Regions from separate parts of the Rhodoferax sp. LS1R11 genome, predicted to be linked through region 1. Evidence: predicted binding sites of a transcription regulator. Region 1 holds the regulator's gene; each other region holds the start of a gene.
The links. The regulator sigma-54, encoded in region 1, starts transcription at its own class of promoters, with help from an activator protein. The targets are predictions, from matches to a motif close to TGGCANGNAANCTGCTTT.
Positions count from the first base shown of each region.

Region 2: a site for sigma-54 is predicted at 1,601-1,618, ahead of AC097N_RS10400 (ammonium transporter). Genes of this name have one in related genera too.
Region 3: a site for sigma-54 is predicted at 3,269-3,286, ahead of glnK (P-II family nitrogen regulator). Genes of this name have one in related genera too.
Region 4: a site for sigma-54 is predicted at 4,307-4,324, ahead of AC097N_RS10170 (PEP-CTERM sorting domain-containing protein). Genes of this name have one in related genera too.

Region 1 covers NZ_JBWMAW010000002.1:95,827-101,557, reverse strand. The annotation lists gene argS (arginine--tRNA ligase) at 1-407, shown strand, start outside; gene AC097N_RS03200 (SPOR domain-containing protein) at 429-1,106, shown strand; gene AC097N_RS03195 (thiol:disulfide interchange protein DsbA/DsbL) at 1,184-1,831, shown strand; gene lptA (lipopolysaccharide transport periplasmic protein LptA) at 2,010-2,624, shown strand; gene lptB (LPS export ABC transporter ATP-binding protein) at 2,621-3,418, shown strand; gene rpoN (RNA polymerase factor sigma-54) at 3,539-5,143, shown strand; gene AC097N_RS03175 (THUMP domain-containing class I SAM-dependent RNA methyltransferase) at 5,163-5,731, shown strand, end outside.
Region 2 covers NZ_JBWMAW010000007.1:59,031-64,761, forward strand. The annotation lists gene metW (methionine biosynthesis protein MetW) at 1-181, opposite strand, end outside; gene metX (homoserine O-succinyltransferase MetX) at 178-1,368, opposite strand; gene AC097N_RS10400 (ammonium transporter) at 1,689-2,891, shown strand; gene AC097N_RS10405 (hypothetical protein) at 3,073-3,198, shown strand; gene AC097N_RS10410 (RNA recognition motif domain-containing protein) at 3,572-4,018, shown strand; gene AC097N_RS10415 (SDR family oxidoreductase) at 4,129-4,905, opposite strand; gene lptC (LPS export ABC transporter periplasmic protein LptC) at 4,930-5,547, opposite strand; gene AC097N_RS10425 (KdsC family phosphatase) at 5,544-5,731, opposite strand, start outside.
Region 3 covers NZ_JBWMAW010000012.1:44,515-50,245, reverse strand. The annotation lists gene AC097N_RS14665 (aldose 1-epimerase) at 1-816, opposite strand, end outside; gene AC097N_RS14660 (hypothetical protein) at 928-1,161, shown strand; gene AC097N_RS14655 (ammonium transporter) at 1,252-2,811, opposite strand; gene glnK (P-II family nitrogen regulator) at 2,844-3,182, opposite strand; gene AC097N_RS14645 (YifB family Mg chelatase-like AAA ATPase) at 3,606-5,150, shown strand; gene AC097N_RS14640 (hypothetical protein) at 5,124-5,429, opposite strand; gene metH (methionine synthase) at 5,603-5,731, opposite strand, start outside.
Region 4 covers NZ_JBWMAW010000007.1:8,193-13,923, forward strand. The annotation lists gene AC097N_RS10160 (response regulator) at 1-3,341, opposite strand, end outside; gene AC097N_RS10165 (aspartate/glutamate racemase family protein) at 3,415-4,125, opposite strand; gene AC097N_RS10170 (PEP-CTERM sorting domain-containing protein) at 4,366-5,391, shown strand; gene AC097N_RS10175 (hypothetical protein) at 5,463-5,731, shown strand, end outside.

The DNA of each region.
Region 1 (5,731 bases):
TCGCCATTGCCAAGAACAACGACAACCCGGTGTACTACGTGCAATACGCCCACGCCCGCATTTGTTCGGTGCTGGCGGCCTGGCGCGAGAAGGACGGCGGCGATGCGGCGACGCTCAAGGATGTGGATCTCTCCGCGCTGCAAAGCCCGCAAGCCCAGGCGCTGATGCTGTTGCTGGCCAAGTACCCTGACATGCTGACTGCTGCGGCGGTGGACTTTGCGCCGCACGATGTCACTTTCTACCTGCGCGAACTCGCTGCTTGCTACCACAGCTACTACGATGCCGAGCGCATTCTGGTCGATGATGAAGCCGTCAAGCTGGCCCGTCTGGCGCTCGTCGCCGCGACGGCGCAGGTGTTGCACAATGGTTTGGCCGTGCTGGGTGTGAGTGCCCCGCAAAAGATGTAAACAAAGAGAGAGAGACAGCGAATGAAACAGCAACGTGGTGGAACCATCCTGGGGTTCATTGTTGGGGTTGTGGTCGGTTTGGCTGCGGCGTTGGCCGTGGCGGTCTATGTCACCAAAGTCCCGGTCCCGTTTGTCAGCAAATGGCAAAGCCGTACGGCCGATATGGATGTGGCCGAGAGCAAAAAGAACAAAGACTGGGACCCCAACACCCCTTTGTATGGCAAGAACCCGGCCAAGCCCATCACACCCGCTCCGGCTCCGGTGACTGAGACGGCGCCAGCCGACGGAGCGGCGGTGGTTGCGCCTCCTGTGGCTGTGGTCAAGGCCAAACCGGCTTTTACGGCGGCCTCAGACGCTGCCCCCACGACAGCTCCGAAAACGAAAGCTGACGTGAAGTCGGCCAGCAGCGTGGACCCCTTGGGCGATCTCGCCAAGGCCAAGTCCTCTGGCGCGACCGCTGAACCATTCACCTACTTCGTGCAGGCGGGCGCATTTCGCACCCCCGAAGACGCAGAAAGCCAGCGTGCAAAATTGTCTCTCAGTGGCATAGAAGCCCGGGTGACCGAGCGTGAACAGGCCGGGCGGGCCGTGTTTCGGGTGCGGGTCGGGCCTTTTGACAAAAAGGACGAAGCCGAACGAACCAAGGAAAAACTGGACGCCGCCGGGATGGACACCGCGTTGGTCCGGGTACAGCGTTAATCCCCCTGAACGGTGCGAAGTACCGAACTTATCGTCGCCATCCTGATCCGATATCTTTTTGTTTGGAGTATTTGAAGATGAAACGTCGTGAATTTTCTCTGGCTTGCAGTGCGGCTGCAGGGGCTGCACTGGTTCCGTTGGCTGCCCAGGCGCAAGCGAAGCCGCCTGAGGCAGGTACGGATTATCTGGTGGTGGAGAAGCCCGCTGCCGTCGAAGCCAAGGCCGGGATCATCGAGGTTGTTGAATTCTTTTGGTACAGCTGCCCCCATTGCAACGCCTTCGAGCCCACTTTTGACGCCTGGAGCAAGCGCGTACCCAAAGACGTCATGGTGCGCCGGGTGCCGGTCGCGTTCCGTGACGACTTCGTGCCGCAGCAGCGCCTGTTTTATGCCCTGGAGGCCATGGGCCTGATCGACAAGCTTCACAGCAAGGTGTTTGCCGCGATTCATGTGGAAAAACAAAGCCTGGACAAGGTCGGCCCCATCGGAGACTGGGTGGCCAAGCAGGGCGTGGACAAGGCCAAGTTCCTGGAGCACTTCAATTCCTTCTCCGTCTCCACCAAAGCGTCTCGCGGCACCCAGTTGCAAAACGCCTACAAGGTGGAAGGCGTTCCCGCCCTGGGCATTGGCGGGCGTTTTTACACCGATGGCTCGTTGGCCAAGAGCATGGAGCGCGCACTGAAAGTAGCTGAGCACCTGATGGCAGGCATTCGCACGGGCCGGTGATCACCTCATTCGCTGAACTGGCCCGGGTGGCAGGGCGTTCAGCCGGGACGCCGTTGCGGCTAAGCGACAGCTCGTGTCTGTCAAGCAGATTCAGGCATTTGTGACGTAACAGGCTTGAGTCAACGCTTACCGTCGTTACAATCCAAAGGCAACGTATTAATGCAAGATTCGTGCCTTTATGAAATCATCACTTTCCTCTCTGCTTTTGATCGCGGCGCTGGCCCTTTCGGGGGGAATCGCGCACGCCGACAAAGCGGACCGCAACAAGCCCATGAATGTGGAAGCTGATACCTTGCGTTACGACGACGCCAAGAAGACCAGTGTCTTCACCGGCGGCGTGGTCTTGACCAAGGGCAGCATCGTGATTCGGGGTACCAAAATTGAGGTTCGCCAGGACGCCGAGGGTTACCAGTTCGGGCTGGTGACTTCGGAGCCCGGCAAGCTGGCCTACTTCCGGCAAAAACGTGAAGGCCTGGATGAGTACATCGAAGGCGAAGGCGAGACCATCGAGTACGACAGCCGGGCCGACACCGTCAAGTTCATCAAAAAAGCGCAGCTGCGCCGCTTTCAGGGCACCAAACTGAACGACGAAATGACCGGCGCCGTTATTTTCTACAACAATAGCACAGACGTTTTCACGATTGATGGCTCAGTGGCCAAGGCCAGTCCGGGCACGCCAGCCGGGCGCGTGCGTGTCATGCTGACACCCAAGTCGGACCCTGCTGCGGCCAACGGCGCAAGCCCTTCGCCGGTGCTGCGCGCCAGCCCGACGCCGGAGGAGCCGAAAAAGTGACGAACGACGTCTCTGTGGCCGAGGCCTCGTCTCGGGCCGATGGCCTCAACGGCGAAAGCCGGCTTGTGGCCAGCCACCTGCAGAAGTTCTATGGCAGCCGCAAGGCCGTCAAGGACGTGTCGCTGACGGTTCGAAAAGGCGAGGTGGTGGGCCTGCTGGGTCCCAACGGTGCGGGCAAAACCACGTCGTTCTACATGATTGTGGGCCTGGTGCGCGCCACCTCGGGTGACATCACCATTGATGGCCAGTCCATCGAGCACATGCCCATTCACCGGCGGGCCCGCCTGGGGCTGAGTTACCTGCCGCAGGAAGCCTCCATTTTTCGCAAGCTCAATGTGGAAGACAACGTGCGCGCCGTGCTGGAGCTGCAGCGCGACGAGGCCGGCAAACCCCTGGGCAAAGCCGAGATCGAGAAACGTCTGACCGAGCTGCTGCAGGAGTTGCGCGTGGACCACCTGCGGGAAACGCCCGCCCTGGCGCTGTCCGGTGGCGAGCGGCGCCGGGTTGAAATTGCCCGCGCGCTGGCTACCCAGCCCCGGTTCATTCTGCTGGACGAACCGTTTGCCGGGATTGACCCGATTGCCGTGATCGAGATCCAGCGCATCATCAGTTTTTTGAAAGCCCGGGGTCTGGGCGTGCTGATCACCGACCACAACGTGCGCGAAACCCTGGGCATTTGTGATCACGCCTACATCATCAGCGACGGCACCGTGCTCGCTGAGGGCACACCTTCCGAGATCGTCAACGACGCCAACGTGCGTCGGGTCTATCTGGGTGAACACTTCAAAATGTAGATATATGGCCCCCACGTTTGTCACTGCGTGTACTGCACTGCCCCCCGAGGGGGGCTGGCCTTGCTTGGGGCGGCCCGGCGCGGCGGCCTTTACTCACGCGCCCGACACTGCGGTGAGCACATGAAGCAAGGTCTTTCCCTCCGTGTTTCGCAGCACCTGGCGCTCACGCCGCAGTTGCAGCAGTCGATCCGCCTGTTGCAACTCTCCACGCTGGAGCTGAGCCAGGAAGTCGACCAGATGCTGGACGACAACCCGTTTCTGGAGCTGGGCGCAGACCAGCCGGTGCGCGAGGAGTTTGGTCTGGCGCAGGCCGATACGCCCGTGCGCAATGACGATCTCAATGCCGAAGCTGCTACCAATACTGTAGCTGACTACGCAGTAGAGACGAGGGCTACAGGCGAAAATGATACTGAAGTCACGCCGCTGTCCGCCGACGACGGCCAAAGTTGGGAAGGCGATGGCAGCGCCTCCCTGTCACCCGACGACAGCGAGTGGGGTGGCGATGCCAAGCCCAGCACCAACAACCTCAACGGCAACGAAGACGCCGATGTGACCGAGATGGCGCGCACCCAGGAGTCGCTGCAAAGTCATTTGCACCGCCAGGCGCTGGCCTTGCGTTTGAGTGAGGAAGACCGCGCCGCCCTGCGATTTTTGATCGAGTCCCTGAACGACGACGGCTACCTGGAGGACACACTCATCTCGCTGGCCCAGGGCCTGGCCGGGGACGGCGATGCCGAGCAGGTCGAACAACTGGTGCACCATTTCACGGTGGCGCTGTCGCTGCTGCAAAGCCTGGAGCCCGCGGGGGTCGGGGCGCGCCATCTGGCCGAGTGCCTGACCTTGCAACTGAAGGCCTTGCTGGCCAGGGCGGTGACGGACCCGGCCTCCCGACAGTTGCAGTCGGTCCTGAAGGTGGCCTTGCGCATCTGTGCCCAGCCGATGGACCTGCTGGCGCGACGCGACGTGAAGCGACTCGTTCAGGTGTGCGCGGTCACCGATGCCGCCGTGCGCGAAGCCATTGCGCTCATCGCCCGCCTGGAGCCCAAGCCGGGCCGGCGGTTTGTGAATGTGGAACGCAACATCGTGGTGCCCGATGTGCTGGTGGTCAAGGTCGGCAAGGGCGCTCAGGCCAAATTCCAGGTGCGGCTCAATGCCGAGGTGATGCCCCGCCTGCGGGTGCATGACATCTACGCCAACGCGCTCAAGCAGCACAAGGGCGGCGGTAGCGAGTCGTCCAACTTTGCGGCGCTGCAGCAGCGGCTGCAGGAGGCGCGCTGGTTCATCAAGAACATCCAGCAGCGCTTTGACACGATTTTGCGGGTCAGCAACGCCATTGTGGAGCGTCAAAAGAGCTTCTTCACCCATGGTGAACTGGCCATGCGCCCCTTGGTGCTGCGCGAGATTGCCGACGAGCTGGGCCTGCACGAATCGACCATCAGCCGGGTGACCACGGCCAAGTACATGGCCACGCCGTTTGGCACGTTTGAGCTCAAGTATTTCTTTGGCTCCGGCCTGGGCACCGACTCGGGCGGCAACGCATCCAGCACCGCAGTGCGCGCCCTGATCAAGCAATTCATCAGCGCCGAAAGCGTGACCAAGCCGCTCAGCGACAACCAGATTTCCGAGATGCTCAAAGAGCAGGGCATCGACTGCGCCCGCCGCACGGTGGCCAAATACCGCGAAGGTCTGCGGATTGCCCCCGCATCCTTGCGCAAGGCGCTGTAGCGCCTTTATCCAGAACACCATGAACCAACTTCAATTATTTTTGCCCTGCGCCGCCGGCGTCGAGGACTACCTGGCGCCCGAGATTCTGCGCATCACCGGCTTGCCGCCAGGCTGCGTGACCAAGCAGCGCGGCGGCGTGGCCGTGCGCACCTCCATGGCGCATGCCATGCTGCTCAATCTGTACAGCCGCCTGGCCCAGCGCGTGCTGGTGCTGCTGTCCTACACCGAGTACCGTGGCGAGCAGGACCTGTACCGCGCCGCCAGCGAGGTGGCGTGGGAGCGCTGGTTCACGCCGAAGGAAAGCATCAAGGTGGAGGTAACGGCGCAACACAGCCCGCTCACCTCGTTGAACTTTGCGGCGCTCAAGATCAAGGACGCGGTGTGCGACCGGTTTCGGGAGACCGCGGGCGGTGTGCGTCCGGACGTCAACACCCAGTGGCCCGACGTGCGTATTTACACCCACCTCACCACCGACCACTGCTCGCTGTACATCGACACCTCGGGCGAGCCGCTGTTCAAACGTGGCTGGCGCGAGGACAAGGGGGATGCGCCCTTGAAGGAAACCCTGGCCGCGGCCATGATTGCCGC
Region 2 (5,731 bases), on a different contig from region 1:
TGACGCCGCGCTTGACGCAGGCCAGCACATTGGCATCGTCGATCTCGACCCCGTAGCCGGTGCAGCCACGCGTTTGCTGCAAGTGCGCCAGCATGGCGCCGTCACCACAGCCGAGGTCAAGCACCCGCGCGCCCTGGGGCACCAGCTGGGCAATGGCGTGTTTGGTGGCGATGTCGGTCATTGGGCAACTCCCACTTCTTGGGCCACGCTATCAAAATAAGAGCTGATCACGCTGGTGTAGCGGGCGTCATCGAGCAAAAAGGCATCATGCCCGTGGGGCGCATCGATCTCGGCATAACTGACGTCGCGCCGGTTGTCGAGCAGGGCCTTGACGATCTCGCGGCTGCGTTTGGGTGAAAACCGCCAGTCGGTGGTGAAGCTCACCAGCAAGAACTTGGCGCTGGCGCGCGCCAGCGCATGGCTCAGGTCGCCGCCGTAGGTGCGGGCCGGGTCAAAGTAGTCCAGCGCCCGGGTGATCAGCAGGTAGGTGTTGGCGTCAAAGTACTCGGCAAACTTGTCGCCCTGGTAGCGCAGGTAACTCTCGATCTGGAACTCGGCCTCCAGCGTGCTGTAGAGATAGGCCCCCACGCTGTCCGCTTCGCGTGATGCGCGGCCCGGCGCGGCGGCGGCCTCTTGGCGCACCGCCGAGCGCAGCTGGCGCCCAAATTTCTCGTTCATCACGTCGTCGCTGAGGTAGGTGATGTGGCCAATCATGCGGGCGATGCGCAGGCCGCGTTTGGGCACAGTGCCGTGCTCGTAAAAATGGCCGCCATGAAAATCCGGGTCGGTCACGATGGCGCGGCGCGCGACTTCGTTGAACGCGATGTTCTCGGCCGTCAGGTTGGGCGCGCTGGCAATCACCACGGCGTGGCGCACGCGGTCGGGGTATTGCAGCGCCCAGCTCAGGGCCTGCATGCCACCGAGCGAGCCGCCCATCACGGCGGCCAGCGTCTGGATACCCAAGACGTCCAGTAAGCGGGCCTGGGCGTTGACCCAGTCTTCGACCGTGACCACCGGAAAATCAACGCCGTAGACCCGCCCGGTGTCGGGGTTCAGATGCATGGGGCCGGTGGAGCCAAAGCAGGAGCCCAGGTTGTTGACGCCAATGACAAAAAACTTCGTTGTGTCCAGCGGCTTGCCCGGGCCAATCATGTTGTGCCACCAGCCCTCGGACTTGTCCTGGCCCGCATACACGCCCGCCACATGGTGCGAGGCATTGAGCGCGTGGCAGACCAGCACCGCATTGGAGCGGTCGGCATTGAGGGTGCCGTAGGTCTCAAAACTCAGCGAATAGTCGCGTAGCTGCGCACCGCTTTGCAAGGGCAAGGCGGCCTCGAAGTGCATGGACTGTGGTGTAGCAATCAACATAAAAAAACCCGGCTGCGCTGAATGCGGAGCCGGGTGCCTGGTAGGGGTAGCGGTGGCCGTATTTAGCTGAATTTCGAAGCTCATCGGCTTCGGCGCCCGCAATCGTGGATCAAATCGGCGCTGGAGATAAGTATAAATCCAAGTGCGCGGGTCACGTCTCGCGGCCGGGACCGACCTGCTTTGAGCAGCCCATGCACCGTTCTGCACAACTATGAACTTGCAAAGCTCAATTTGGCTCGATTTTTGCTTTATTTTGGTGCGTTTTCATTTGCATACAAATAAACGCACCAATACAACTCAATTAATCCAAAGAGGTTCTCATGGAAGCACTAAAACAGGGCGCAGACACCCTGTTCATCCTTCTCGGCGCAGTCATGGTGCTGGCCATGCACGCTGGTTTTGCATTTCTGGAGCTCGGCACCGTGCGCCGCAAGAACCAGGTCAATGCGCTGGTCAAGATTCTGGTGGACTTTTCGGTCTCCACGGTGGTGTACTTCATCGTCGGTTACGGCGTGGCCTATGGCACCAGCTTCTTTGTCGGCGCCGAGGTGCTGGCGGCCAAAAACGGCTATGAGCTGGTCAAGTTCTTCTTTTTGCTGACCTTCGCGGCCGCCATTCCCGCCATCATTTCGGGCGGCATTGCCGAGCGCGCCAAGTTCTGGCCGCAGCTGATTGCCACAGCGGTGATCGTGGGTTTTGTGTACCCCTTCTTCGAGGGCATCGTATGGAACCAGCACTGGGGTGTGCAGGCCTGGATCAAGGGCCTGACCGGTGAAGAGTTTCATGACTTTGCCGGCAGCGTGGTGGTGCATGCCCTGGGCGGCTGGATTGCGCTGCCCGCCGTCATGCTGTTGGGCGCCCGCGCCAACCGTTACCGCAAGGACGGCGGTATCTCGGCCCATCCGCCCTCGAGCATCCCGTTTCTGGCGCTGGGGGCCTGGGTGCTGACCGTGGGCTGGTTCGGCTTCAACGTGATGAGCGCACAAACGCTGGACAAAATCTCCGGCCTGGTGGCCGTGAACTCGCTGATGGCGATGGTGGGCGGCACGCTGGCCGCGCTGGTAGTTGGCAAAAACGACCCCGGCTTTGTGCACAACGGCCCGCTGGCCGGGCTGGTGGCCGTGTGCGCGGGCTCTGACCTGATGCACCCCATGGGCGCCTTGGTGGTGGGCGCGGTGGCTGGCGGCATCTTTGTCTTCATGTTCACGCTCACGCAAAACAAATGGAAGATTGATGACGTGCTGGGCGTGTGGCCCTTGCATGGCCTGTGCGGCACCTGGGGCGGTATTGCTGCCGGTATTTTCGGTACCAAGGCCATGGGCGGTCTGGGCGGTGTCAGTTTGGGCGCGCAGTTCATCGGCACGGCCATGGGCGTGGCCTGGGCGCTGGCGGGTGGGCTGGTCGTTTACGGCCTGCTCAAAGCAACCCTGGGTTTGCGGCTGAGCCAGGAAGAGGAATACGACGGAGCCGACCTGTCCATCCACAAGATCAGTGCCTCGCCCGAGCGCGAAGCCAACTGGTGACTTAATGCTACTGAATTAATAGCTACTACTGCACAGTGAACGGGGGCTACAGCCCGATTAGCCTTAAAAATCAGGCCAAGCGCCCGCCCAGGCCCAACATCAGCAGCACGGACAAGGCCTCACGCAAGCGTGGCCGCAACTGGGCGCCAGGCGCAAATGCAGGTCGGCAGGGTCGTGCGCCATGAGCAGCGCGAAACTACGGGGGTCCGCGGCCCGGTTGGCCGCACTGGCGCACCTGTGCAGCCGCCCACTCGGCAGTCGCGACATCGGCAAGGTAGGGCTCGTTGGTTCATTTGAAGACGCCTAAGGATTGAAAATTCAATACAACCAGCTGGAACGATGTTGACGTGCGACGCTCAAGCAAACTGGTTGTAGCTTGGTCAGTGCGTTATCGTCTTTCTCACACCCGACGTCGGATTTTTGTGCGATTCAGAGTGCTCCACACCGCGCTCTCTTCGGAAAACACCTCTTCGGCAAAACCGCTTAGCACCAAATCCTGTCTTTCTTCAAAATAATTGGAGAAATTTAAAACTTGACGCATAATGCAGTCGTATTGTCGAAATATCGGCGGTATTAGTTTGCGGTGTTTAGTCAGTTTCGCGTCTGCTTTAAGTCTTCATTGGTTTGTTGTAGCGGTTTTAGACTCCATCGCGTTTTGAGTTATTTTGAGGAGTCCTTTCATGGGCAACAAACTTTACGTAGGCAACCTGCCTTATTCTTTCCGTGACGAAGACCTGCAACAAGCATTTGCAGCACACGGAACTGTCACCAGCGCCAAAGTCATGATGGAACGTGACACCGGCCGCTCCAAAGGCTTCGGCTTTGTGGAAATGGGCAGCGATGCTGAGGCACAAGCTGCTATCAACGGCATGAACGGTCAACAGTACGGTGGCCGCGGTCTCGTGGTGAACGAAGCCCGTCCAATGGAAGCACGTCCTCCCCGCACTGGCGGCGGCGGCTTCGGTGGTGGTGCTGGCGGTGGCGGCGGTGGCGGCGGTTACGGCGGCGGCGGCGCTGGCGGCGGCCGTAGCGGTGGCGGCGGTTACGGCGGCGGCGCTGGCGGCGGCGGCGGTCGTTCCGGCGGCGGCGGTGGCGGTGGTTACGGCGGTGGCCGTAGCAGCTACTAAGCACTCGACTGGCCTTGCGCCAACCGAAATTAAGGGCCCTTGCGGCCCTTTTTTCATGCCCAAAAACTTCAACTTCTCTTCTGGTTCACCTGTTTGACGGCGCGCTGCTTTCAGCCCCCCGTGTTGCGGGGCTTTCGCGGCCGACCCGCAAAGGCTTTGTCGAACACCACGTTGGGCAATAGGCGCAGCAGCTTGGCCACCACACCCATCTGCCATGGAATCACGAGATAACTCACACCCGCCTCAATCGCTTTGAAGGCCTTGTTGGCAAAGTCCTGCGGTTGCATCAAAAACGGCATCGAATACGCATTTTTTTGTGTCAACGGCGTGTCGATATACCCTGGACAAAGCGTCACCACACGGATGCCACTGCCGCGCAACTCACCCCGCAAACATTCGCAATAACTGATCAGGGCGGCCTTGCTGGGGCAGTTCGCGCCATGACCAGGAAAACCACGAATGCCATTGACGCTGCCTATGCCCACCAAGGCGCCCGCACCACGCTGGACCATCGCCGCCAGGAAGGGATGAAAAGTCGCAGCCGTCCCGGTGTTGTTGGTAGCAAAGGTTTTGGCCATTACGTCAAGGTCTGCGCGCTGCCCCGTGTCCACACCGATGCTGATACCCGCACAGGCAATCACCACATCCGGTACCCCCTGTTGCGCCAGACAGGCCTGGCCCGCCGCCACGATGCTGTCAGACACGGAGACATCAGCGCTATATATTTGATAGCGATCTTCGCTTATCTGGCGTGCGCTCACCCATGATTCGACTTCGTGTGTGCGCCGAGCTACCAGCGCCAGTGAATACCCTGCCTCATAGAAGCGCCAGGCCAGCGCCTGGCCGATGCCGCTGGAGGCACCGGTAATGAACACGAGACGGGACATCGGCGACCTCCGGACGTTTAGTGCTTATTTGGCGGGCTCAGGCACCAGCGTGCCTTTGACCCGTCCTCTGAGCTGAATCACCCGGCTGATGTTGTCAAACGACATTGAATCGGCGGTGAACTGGTCTTTGCCGCGTATCAACTCAACCGGCTTATCCGATTCAATTCGCTCGGTATTCATGAAAGCATGCAGATACTCACCACGGAATTCCACGCTGGGCTGGGTGCGCCCTGCTTTATCAACCGTCAGTTCACGCACCACCCGTGCATTGCCAATCAACTGGACCTCGGAGGCATCACTATTCGTCAGGGCGCGGCTGGCCGTTGCAGTGGTCAGACGGCCCTCGTCGTTGAACGAGCGAATACGGACCAAATCGATTTCAAGCGAATCGGTGTCTGGAAAGTGCCGCGCATCGGCGCCGAACACTTCACTCTTGAGGCGGCCCATCCCGTCAAAGGTTTTGACGGAAAACTTGCGCATGAAATAATCTGCATCGTGCCCCACCGCTGTTTCCTGCTCGGCGGGCAGCAGCATGGGCGTGCTTCGAACCAGCCAATAAGTGCCCAGCGCCAGCAGGCCCATGAGCAGCACCGGAAGGTACAGCGACAGGCGGTCCCACCCCGCTCGAATCAGCGTGATCACCGGGTAAATTCCTCCAGCAGGCTGGCGTACTTGCCACTGGCGACCAGCAACAAGTCACACAACTCTCGGGCGGCCCCATCGCCACCCCGTAGCCGCGTGACGTAGTGCGCTATCGCTTTGACTTCCTCATGGGCATTCTGCGGAGCACAGGCCAACGCACAGCGCCGCATCACCGGCAGATCGG
Region 3 (5,731 bases), on a different contig from region 1:
CGGCTGCAGCACGCGCACGCCCAGCGACTCGGCGCTGGCGCCGGTGCTGGCCATCAGGTTGAGGGCGTTGTTGACGTGGCTCACCGGCTCAATGGCCACAAAGTCGCGCGTGTCGTTGGTGAACACCACGAGGCGGCGCAGGCTGGAGGTGAGGCGGGTGTGCAAGGCCTCGTCGCGCAGGTGCACCACGCCAGACCAGCCATCAAAGCAGTGGTCCACATCCAGCGCGGCGCAGTCCATGTCCAACCCCTGCGCGGCGGAGCGGTGGGTGGGCAGTTTTTCGGGGCTCATCTCCCAGCGCCCGGTGGCTTCAAACGCAATATGGCTGTGCGGGCGTTTGACAAAATAAGGGTGCCAGCCCAGGCCCACGGGCGCCGCCACGGTCGACTGGTTGGTGATGCTCAGGGTCAGCTCCAGCGCGTTGGCGCTCAGGCGAAAGGCCTGTGAGGTGTCAAAGGCAAACGGCCACGCTTCATCGGGTTTGTGCTCATAAGACAACAAGGCAAACTGGGCGCTGGCCTCCAGCACCGTCCAGGGCCGCTGCCAGCCAACGCCGTGGATGGCATGGGGTTCTTCGGCGTTGTTATGCACCAGGGGGTGACCGGTGCCCGCCCATTGCAGCGTGGCGTGGCCCACCCGGTTGGAAAAAGGCACCAGCGGATAACTGCCGGACTGGCGCACGGTGGTCAGCAGCGGGGCGGGCGTGGAGCGCAGCACGGGCGTGTCGCCCAGCCAAAGGCCAGCGATGCAGCCGCCCAGCGCGGGGGCAATTTCACAGCGGAACGTGTCGCTTGAGAGTTCAATGGCGGATGTCATGGTGAGGGGGTCTCCTGAGCCTTATTGTGCATGGACGCCACACGTCGCCACCGGCAAGTTAAGCTCGCCGCCACGCCCGCCAGATGGCGGGCAAGTCCAAGGTGAAACGCATTGAATAAATTGACGCTGAGCAAAGTAAATGAACTCGTGTACCAGGTCTTGACCGACCAGGGCGAGCACGTGGGCAACCTCAAGCGCATCGGCGCGGTATGGAAGTTCAAGGCGGTGGGTTATGAGCCCAACGGCGACGTCATTCCCGGTGGCGGTCCGCTGACGGAGCGACACAACGCGGTGTTTGTTGCGCCGGATGAGGATGTGGTCAGTGCGGCGCTGAGGGTGAGTTGAGCCGCCCATAAAAAAACCCACCGCAGCCAGTCGCTGGGGTGGGTTCCTGGCACTGCTGCGAACCTGGTGGTCCGCAGCCTGCGTCTTCAATTAACGGTTGTAAGCCGTCTCGCCGTGTGACGAGATGTCCAGGCCTTCGCGTTCTTCTTCTTCGCTGACACGCAGACCAATGGTCAGGTCAACCAGCTTGAAGGCCACAAAGGACACCACACCAGACCAGACAATGGTGGTCAGCACAGCTTTGGCCTGAATCCACACTTGGGCTGCGATGGAGTAGTCAGCCGAGGTCACCATCGTGGCTGTTACCCAGTCAGCCACGTAGCCAGGGCCACCCAATGCGGGCGAGTTGAACACACCGGTCAGCAGGGCGCCGACGATACCGCCGATGCCGTGCACGCCGAAGACGTCCAGGGAGTCGTCAGCACCGAGCATCTTCTTCAGGCCGTTCACACCCCACAGGCAGGCAAAGCTGGCCACTGTGCCGATGATCAAGGCACCACCGATGCCGACGTTGCCGCAGGCTGGTGTGATCGCAACCAGACCCGCCACCGCACCGGATGCTGCACCCAGCATGGAGGCTTTGCCGCGCATCAGCGCTTCACCGAGGCACCAGGCCAACACGGCAGCCGCTGTGGCGCCAAAGGTGTTGATGAAGGCCAGAGCGGCGAAACCGTTGGCTTCCAGAGCGGAACCGGCGTTGAAGCCGAACCAGCCCACCCACAGCAGGGACGCGCCCACCATGGTCAAGGTCAGGCTGTGAGGGGCCATCGATTCCTTGCCGTAACCAATACGCTTGCCCACCATGAAGGCGCCGACCAGACCGGCCACAGCCGCGTTGATGTGCACCACGGTGCCGCCTGCAAAGTCAAGTGCGCCGGACTGCCAGACATAACCGGCCTTGGCGTTCATGGCGTCAACCACTTCTTTGGTGCCGTAGGCGTCAGGTCCCATCCAGAACCACACCATGTGAGCGATCGGTGCGTAGCTGAACGTGAACCACAGGGCCGAGAACATCAGCACTGCCGAGAACTTCATGCGTTCGGCAAAAGCGCCGACGATCAGTGCGCAGGTGATACCGGCGAACGTGGCCTGGAAGGCGGCAAACACGATCTCAGGAATGTAGACACCCTTGCTGAACGTGGCGGCGTTGGCAAACGTGCCCGCGGCGTTGTCCCAGATGCCCTTCATGAACAAGCGGTCAAAACCACCGATGAAGGCGTTGCCCTCGGTGAACGCCAGGCTGTAACCGTAGATGAACCACAGGACCACGATGAGCGAGAAGGTCACCATGACTTGCATCAGCACCGACAGCATGTTCTTGGAGCGGACCAGGCCGCCGTAAAACAAGGCCAGGCCGGGCACGGTCATCAGAATCACCAGCAGCGTGGAAACCATCATCCAGGCGGTGTCGCCCTTGTTGGGAACAGGTGCTGGTGCCGGGGCGGCTTCGGCCGCAGGGGCTGCAGCCACGGCGGCGGCGGGGGCCGCAGGAGCGACTGCATCAGCAGGTTTTGCTTCTGCCGGTGCGGCCGCAGGGACTGCTGCTTCAGAGGCCGCAACCGCAGCGGGTGCCGCGGTCTGGGCGAGGGTGGCTGTGCCGCCAACCAGGAGACTCAAACCCAGGGCGAGGGAGGCTAGTAGTTTTTTCATTTTGATGTTCTCGTGTCAGGTGGGCGAGGGCCTTACAGCGCTTCCTTGCCGGTCTCACCGGTGCGAATGCGTACGACTTGTTCGAGGTTGTAGACAAAAATCTTGCCATCACCAATCTTGCCGGTGCGGGCTGCACCTTCAATGGCTTCAATGACGCGGTCCACCAGCTCATCGGCAATGGCGGCTTCGATCTTGACCTTGGGCAGGAAATCGACCACGTACTCTGCACCGCGGTACAGCTCGGTGTGGCCTTTTTGACGGCCGAAGCCTTTGACTTCAGTGACGGTGATGCCCTGCACGCCGATGGCAGAGAGCGCTTCACGCACCTCGTCCAGCTTGAAGGGTTTAATGATGGCGGTTACAAGTTTCATGGGTTCTCCTCAGCATGGAAATGATCAGTTGCACACAGCGTTACGAGCTTCATCAGCTTCTCCAACAATTTCGTGAACGGGAGTGACAAGCATGGTTCATGCCAGTGCATCTTTGATGATTTTGCCCTGACACCGAATGATTGATTAGGGGGCTTGATGTCCGCTTACCCCAGCTAATGCGTCGATTGCACCAACTGGGTGCAGTATGAGGCTGCGGTTTATTTGGTGCGCACTCTTTTGGCGTGAGAGGGGTGCATGGCCGAGTTTGGTGCAGAAGGTGGCCTCTGCCGGCAGGCACCTCGCCCATTTGCTGCGTCGCAGCCTTTCGGCTAATATGCATGTATAAATAAACAGTGTTTGCTGGCGACGTCTGCTCAGTTTTTGAGAGAAGCCTTGGTTTGCACCCTTTGGAGAGGAATCCACATGAGTTTGTCTTTGGTGCAAAGCCGTGCCCTGCTGGGGCTGGAGGCCGCGGCCGTCACGGTGGAGGTACATTTGGCCAATGGCCTGCCGAGCTTCACGCTGGTGGGTCTCGCAGACGTGGAAGTCAAGGAAGCCCGTGAGCGGGTTCGCTCGGCCATTCAAAACTCGGGGCTGGAATTTCCCTCCAACAAACGCATCACGGTCAACCTGGCGCCAGCCGACCTGCCCAAAGACTCCGGGCGGTTTGACTTGCCCATCGCTTTGGGCATTCTGGCGGCCAGCGGCCAGATTGATGCCCATAAGCTGGCAGGCCATGAGTTTGCCGGCGAGTTGTCCCTGTCAGGCGAGTTACGCCCCGTGCGTGGTGCGCTGGCCATGAGCCTGGCGCTGCACGCGGGAGGTGTCGTCACCCAGCTGGTACTGCCACCTGAAAGCGCTGAAGAAGCCGCCCTGGTGCCGGACGCCATCGTCTACAGGGCCCGCCATTTGCTGGATGTGGTGCAGCATTTCCTGCCTGATTCGTCTGACGCCCCCCCTGCCGAGCCGTCCACCGGCTGGTCCCGGGTCACGGCCACCCTGCAGGCCCATGCGGCTCAGTACCTGGACCTGGCGGATGTCAAAGGTCAGCTGGGTGCGAAACGGGCGCTGGAGATTGCGGCGGCGGGCGGGCATAGCCTGCTGCTCATGGGGCCGCCCGGGTCTGGCAAGTCCATGCTGGCGCAGCGGTTTGCAGGCCTGCTGCCCGCCATGACCACCGACGAAGCCCTGCAAAGCGCCGCCGTGGCCAGCCTGGGCGGGCGCTTTTCGCTGGACCGCTGGGCGCAGAGGCCGACGTGTTCGCCGCACCATACGGCCAGCGCCGTGGCCCTGGTCGGTGGTGGCTCTCCGCCGCGACCCGGGGAAATCTCACTGGCGCACCACGGGGTCCTGTTTCTGGATGAGATGCCAGAGTTCCCCAGGGCGGCGCTTGAGGCCTTGCGTGAGCCCCTGGAGACGGGTTCCATCACCATCTCACGGGCTGCCCGCCGGGCGGAGTTTCCAGCACGGTTCCAGTTGATTGGGGCCATGAATCCTTGTCCCTGTGGTTATCTGGGCTCGGCCCAGAAGGCCTGCCGTTGCACGCCCGACCAGGTGGCGCGGTATCAGGGCAAGCTCAGTGGCCCCTTGATCGACCGCATCGACCTGCATGTGGAAGTGCCCGCCGTGGTGTCGTCCGATTTGCTGCTGGCCCAGGCGGGGGAGTCCACCGCGTCCATTCGGGAGCGCTGCACAGCGGCGCGTGCACGGGCCGTTGCACGCCAGGGCAAATCCAACCAGGCTTTGCAGGGGCAGGAGATCGATGTGCACTTGCTGCTCGATGATGCAGCCGTCAAGTTCCTGAATATTGCGGCCGCCCGTCTGGGCTGGTCGGCACGCAGCACCCACCGGGCTCTGAAGGTCGCCCGTACCATTGCTGATCTGGCTGGGGCACCGACCACCCAGGTCGCCCACTTGGCGGAAGCCATGCAGTACCGGCGCTCAGTTGCCCAGACTGTTGGGGCGTGATTTTTGGGCTGAGGGCAACTGGCCCTCAAACAGGCGGCTGATGGTGGCCAGGCGGACACCGGCTGTGCGCTCACCCAGCAAACCCGAGAGCAAGGTCATCAAATCGCTGCGCAAGTACCAGAGTGCCTGAATGTCAGGCGCGTACAAGACCCGCGCCCATACCTGCGCAAACTGGTGGCTTGTACCCAAGCCCACAATGCTGTCGAGCATCGCCTGGCGAATATCCTTGATGCGACTCTCTGGAACAACTTCCTTGGAGGGTTCGCCAAAGAGGCTCATCAGGCTGGATGCAAATTTTGATTTTTTCCAACTCATAACGATTTATTGAGCTTACGCGTGGCCTTGCGGAAATGCAAGATACGCGGAAACTGCCATCTATTGGACGAATTGGACCACCAAGCGGTCTCTTCAGGCGTTAATTATTGTGATGACATGTAACCATGCCCCAGCGCTTACAGGTTGGGCGCCAGCAGCCGCTGCAGGGCCTGCTCGTTCATCTGGCGGCGTGTGGCGAGGTCTTTAAGCTGGTCATCGCCAATCTTGCCCACGTTGAAATACGTGCTGTCCGGGTGCCCCAGGTA
Region 4 (5,731 bases), on a different contig from region 1:
GGGGATCGCGTTTTGCCGTTGATCCTGAGGTGCGAGAGCAGCACCTTGACCAGGTGGTTCAACTCAAACGGCTTGCCCACATGGTCGTTCATGCCGGCCTGAAGACAAGCCTCGCGATCGGACGCCATGGCGTTGGCGGTCATGGCGATCACCGGCAGGTCCGGCAGGCCGAGCTCCCCGCGAATGGCCCGGGTGGCTTCATATCCGTCCATCACCGGCATCTGAAGGTCCATCAACACCGCATCAAAAGGAACCGTCGCATCGACGATGGCCGCCACCCCTTGCTGTCCGTCGGACGCGAGTGTGACCAGGGCGCCTTCGCCGCTCAGCAACTCCTGCACGACCTGCTGGTTGATCAGGTTGTCTTCAAACACCAGCAAGCGGATGCCCTCGAGTCGATGCGGCTTGGGCAGGTCTGCAGCGCCGCTCGCTCGGGCGCGGCTGCGCAGGTTGCTGCGCGCGGCTCGGGCATCGGTCACCGCGTCAAACAACATCGGCGCGGTGATGGGCTTGACCAGGAATCCGTGCAACCGCGCCTGCTCCTGCACCGTGCGCTGCGCGAGCATGTCGCGCCCATGCACGGTCACCATCACCAGCGTGGGCATCAAGCCGCCCGCTGACACCAAGGGGGGCAGGCGGTCAATGGTTTCCCAGCCGTCCATGCCCGGCATCTGCCAGTCCATCAACACCACCTGGTACGGTGCCTGTCCGGCCGCGTTGCGGGCGTTGATGCAGGCCAGTGCCTCGGGCCCACTGCCCACGGCGTCAGCCTGCCAGCCCAGCGACCGGACCTGGTTAAGCATGATCTCGCGGGCACTGGCGTTGTCATCCACCAGCAGCACATTCAGGGCCTCAAACGATCGCGTAAGTCCGGTAGGCGACGCTGACAGCACGTCTGCCACAGACAGGCTGACGGTGAAGTGAAAGGTGCTGCCTGCGCCTGGCGCACTCTCCAGCGCCAGCTCGCCGCCCATCATGTCAATCAACCGCCGACAAATGGACAGGCCCAGCCCGGTGCCGCCGAAGCGCCGGGTCGTGGACGCCTCGGCCTGCGAGAAACCCTCAAAAATATGCTGCTGGTTTTCCGGCGCAATGCCAATCCCGCTGTCGCGCACGGCGAAGCGCAGGGAGACCTCTTGCGCCGACCGTGCCAGCACCCGGACCTCAACCACCACCTCACCCTGCTCAGTGAACTTGATGGCGTTGCCGCCCAGGTTGATCAACACCTGCTGCAACCGCATGGCGTCGCCCACCAGCACCTCGGGTGTGGCGGGGTCGATATCAAACAGCACCTCTACCGGCTTCTGGCCCAGACTGGCCGCGAGAATGACCGAAAGGTCACGCAAGACCCGGTCCAACGAAAAAGGCTGCGACTCCAGCGCCATCTTGCCCGCGTCCATTTTGGAGAAATCCAGAATGTCATTGAGCAGACCCAGCAACGATTTGGCCGCTCCCTCGCTCTTGCTGGCGTAGTCCAGCTGGCGCACGGTCAGGTCGGTGTTCTGCAACAGCTTGAGCATGCCCAGAATGGCATTCATCGGCGTGCGGATTTCGTGGCTCATGTTGGCCAGGAACTGGCTCTTGGACTGCGACGCTGCCTGGGCGGCCTCGATCGCATTGAGCAGTTCGGTGATGTCGATCAGAAAGCCCACCGTATGACCCTCCGGTGTTTTTCGTTCGATCACGCGCAGGCTGCGTCCATCGTCCAGCCGCTGGATCAGGGTTGAATTGCCGGCCCGGTGCAAGGCCATGCGCTCAGTCACCCATTCGTCAACACGCCCGATAGCGGCCGCATACTGGCCCCGCTCAGCGCCCTGGCGAATGATGTCCTCAAACAAGGCCCCCGGCTGGATGAGATCCGCGGACAAGACATAAAACTCGCGGTATTTTTCATTGCAGTACACCAGCCGGTCATCCGGGTCATAAAGCACAAAGGCCTCATCGATCACATCAATGGCGTCGCGCAGCAGCTGTGCGCCGCGCTGGATCTCGGCCTCGGCCTGCTTGCGGGCCGTGATGTCGCGGATATAGGCAAAGTTGTATTCCAGGCCGTCGAATTCAAACCAGTTCAGGTCGACCTCGACCGGAATCGCCCGACCGTCGCGGTTGACCTGTGTCGTCTCAAAACACATGCGCTGGCGCTCGCGCAGTTCCTGCCAATGGCTGGGCCAGCGCTCTTTGGGAAAGTCGGGGTCGAGGTCTGTGATGGACATGCCCAGCAACTCGGCCTCGGTGTAGCCGTGCAGGTCGCAGGTGGCTTTGTTGACGCGCAAAATGCGGGCATCCTGACCAATCCAGAACGTGGGCAACGAGGCTTGTTGAACCGAAAACTCATGTAATTTCAGCGCCGCTTCCGTGCGGGCCCGTCGGCGCAATTGCCGCACCATGGACCGCGTGACGGCAAAAAGCCCCGCCAGCACGACAAAAAGAAACGCCCCCTCGCTCCAGACCCGTTTGCGCCAGGGCGCTAGGCTGTCGGTCAGGGATTGGCCCACGGTCACCACCACCGGAAAGTCCTTGAGCGCCCGGTAGCTGTAAACACGCTCCACACCGTCCGCCGCCACGATCTGGCGTACCGTTTTGGCATCGGCCGTGGGCAGGTGCTCCGTGAACATGGGGGCATGGAGCCAGCTATGGGCCAGCAGTTTTTCGCTGAGGGGCGCCCGCGCCAAAATCCAGCCCTGGCGGTTGAACAAGGTGACAAACCCGTTCTCGCCGACATCGATGGAGTCATAAAAACTCTGGAAATACGCCGGATTGAGCGTGCCCACCAGCACCCCCTGAAACCCGCCACCGGGGGAACTCAACCGCAAGCTCACGGGAAAGACCCAATCGCCGTTGATGCGGCTTTTGACCGATGCGCCAAACACCAGTCCTTGCGCGTTGGGCACCTGCTGCGCCAAAAAATAGTCGCGGTCCGCAAACGATGGCCGACCTTTGACGACCTCAGTCACGGTGGATAAAACGAAGTTTCCCTGGCGGTCAATCACCGAATACCCGCGCATCATTCCGTCCTTGGGAAGCAGGGCCAGCAAACGCTGCCGCATGGCCGCGGGATCGGCCGTGGCGGTGGCGCTGGTGTTCTGCAGTTCAGTGGCCGCCTGCTGCAGGGCCAGCTCAACCCGGTGCATGCTCTGGCGCGCATGCTCGGCAAGGACCTGGGTCAGGTTCTGCGTGTTCGCGCCAACAGAGGCAATCTCGTGGTTATATTCACGCCGCAGGTCACTGGCCACCAGCCCGCTCAACAAAAGCGCCACGATCACGGACAGCGCCATGATGGCCTGTTGCGGTTGCAAATGCCAGGCCCGGCGGCGGCCGCGCCCTGTTGTCGTATTGGTCATGCGGAATTCTAAGAGTTGCCGGGTCGGGTCTATCGCTTGAAATGCAGATGCTTTCCAGCATCACGCCTGTGTTTCATGACCGGATTCCACCGTCTGACAGGGCCCACTCTGCCGCCATGCGGGCATGAATGCCCGTGGTGTCGAACAGGGGCACGCTGGCGTCCTGCGGGCTGACGAGCAGTGATATCTCGGTGCACCCGAGGATGATGGCCTGCGCCCCCTGAGTCACCAGATCGGCCATGACACGTTGATATACCGCGCGCGATGCCGCCACGATCTGCCCCAGACACAACTCCTCGTAAATGATGCGGTGAACCTGGTCGCGGTCTGCGGACGCCGGGGTCAGCACTTGCAGCCCGTGACGGGTCTGCAGACGCTCGCGGTAAAAGTCCTGCTCCATGGTGAAGCGTGTCCCCAGCAAACCCACGGTCGTAAAACCCGCTTGCTGGATGGCAGCGGCGGTGGGGTCGGCAATGTGGAACAAGGGGATGCCCACCGCGGCCTCGATGGCCGGGGCCACCTTGTGCATGGTGTTCGTGCACAGCACGAGAAAGTCGGCACCCGCCGCCTGCAAGGACCGCGCGGCCTGCGCCAGCAACTCGCCCGCGGCAACCCAGTCACCCGCGTGCTGCAGGCGCTCCACCTCATGAAAGTCCACGCTGTAGAGGATGAGCTTGGCCGAGTGCAGCCCACCCAGATGCGCCTTGACGGTTTCGTTGATCTGGCGGTAGTAAGGCACGGTGGACTCCCAACTCATGCCGCCGATAAGGCCAATAGTCTTCACATGCGCTCCCTGTTAGGTGATGGTGAGGAGAATACCCGAGCCGTCTTTGGTGACGGCCAGCCCCGCTGCTGGAAATGACATGAGACTGATTTAGAGCATTCCCTGTCGGATTTCTTTACACAAATTGACGGCACACCTCGAAACAAGATGTAACTCGTTGATTTACATACGTCTCTTTCAGAGGCATGGTTATTGCATATTTTTGGTCTGAAAAATTCTTAATCACACAGGGACCCCACCATGCAATCACAGTTCAAAGAACAAAACCGGATGACGCAGATCGCACGTGCCGTTGTCAATAGCGGGCTTTTGCTCGGCTGCCTGGCCTTCGGCACGGCTGCCCAGGCCAGCATTAACTTCACATTCGACTACGGCGTCAACGATGGCGCGGTGGGCGGGTTTTGGGAAGGCAGCGGTCTGGGCGTCGCTCGTCAATCCGCCATGACGGACGCATCCAATGCGTTTGCCACCATGTTCGGCAGCCACTTCAGCAACACCGCCACCATCGTGCTGGCTGCCACAGCCACCAATCTGCCTCTTAGTAACAATCTGGCATCCGCTGGTAGCGCCGGTTTCACGACGGGTGTCGCAGGCTTCACCGTCGGAGAAGTTGTCAGGATCAAGGCGCTCACCGGAGTCGATGAGAACGGCTCGGCTGCCGACGGTAGCGTCAACGTGAACTTCGGTCAGCCCTGGAATCTGGGCGCAGGCGCGACGCCAACCACTCAGTATGATTTCTACAGCACGATCTTCCATGAGTTCACACACGCTCTTGGCTTCTCGTCATCCATCGCGCAAAACGGCAGTGCTTTAGCGCCCAACCAGTGGAGCCCGTACGACAAGTTTCTGGTCGACAAGAATGGTAACCAAGTGGTCAATTCCACAACCTTTGCGCTGAATCAGTCAGTCTGGGATGCCGCCAGTGTCGGCGGGGCCAGTCCGGCCAATGGCATGTTCTTCAACGGCAGTTTTGCCATGGCGGCCAACGGCGGCCAGGCGGTCGGTCTCTATACTCCGACGACTTGGGAAGGTGGCAGCAGTGTGTCGCACACGGACGACCAAAACCCCGCCATCTACGGCACCATGATGACCGCCCAAGGCCCCACCGGCCCTTGGCCACGTGACTACAGCGCCATCGAAGTCGGCATGATGCGCGACTTGGGCTACACGGTCACCGCCGTGCCAGAACCCGAAACCTATGCCATGCTGCTGGCTGGCTTGGCGCTTATCGGCTCCATTGCCCGTCGCCGTCGCAACGCCGCCTGACACGTTGGCGTACCATGACTGAGGGATCCCGGAAACGGGGTCCCTTTTTTCTTTCTACCGGAATCCAAACCATGCCGATCCAAATGAGGTGTCTGATCACCAGTCTGCTCATCTTCATGTCGGGCCTGACGGGGAGTTGTTCGATGGCGACAGAACGCAATGCGGGGACGGCAGGCCCGCCCGGGACGTACCGACTCGATGAGGTGCGAGTGCGTATCACGCAAGCACCTGGCCGCGCCGCTTCCACGAAAAATCACGTCCTCACACTGAACGGTACGGGCAGCGGCACGCTGGAACACAACAACCAAACCCTTGCGTTTCGGTATGAACCCAAGGCCTT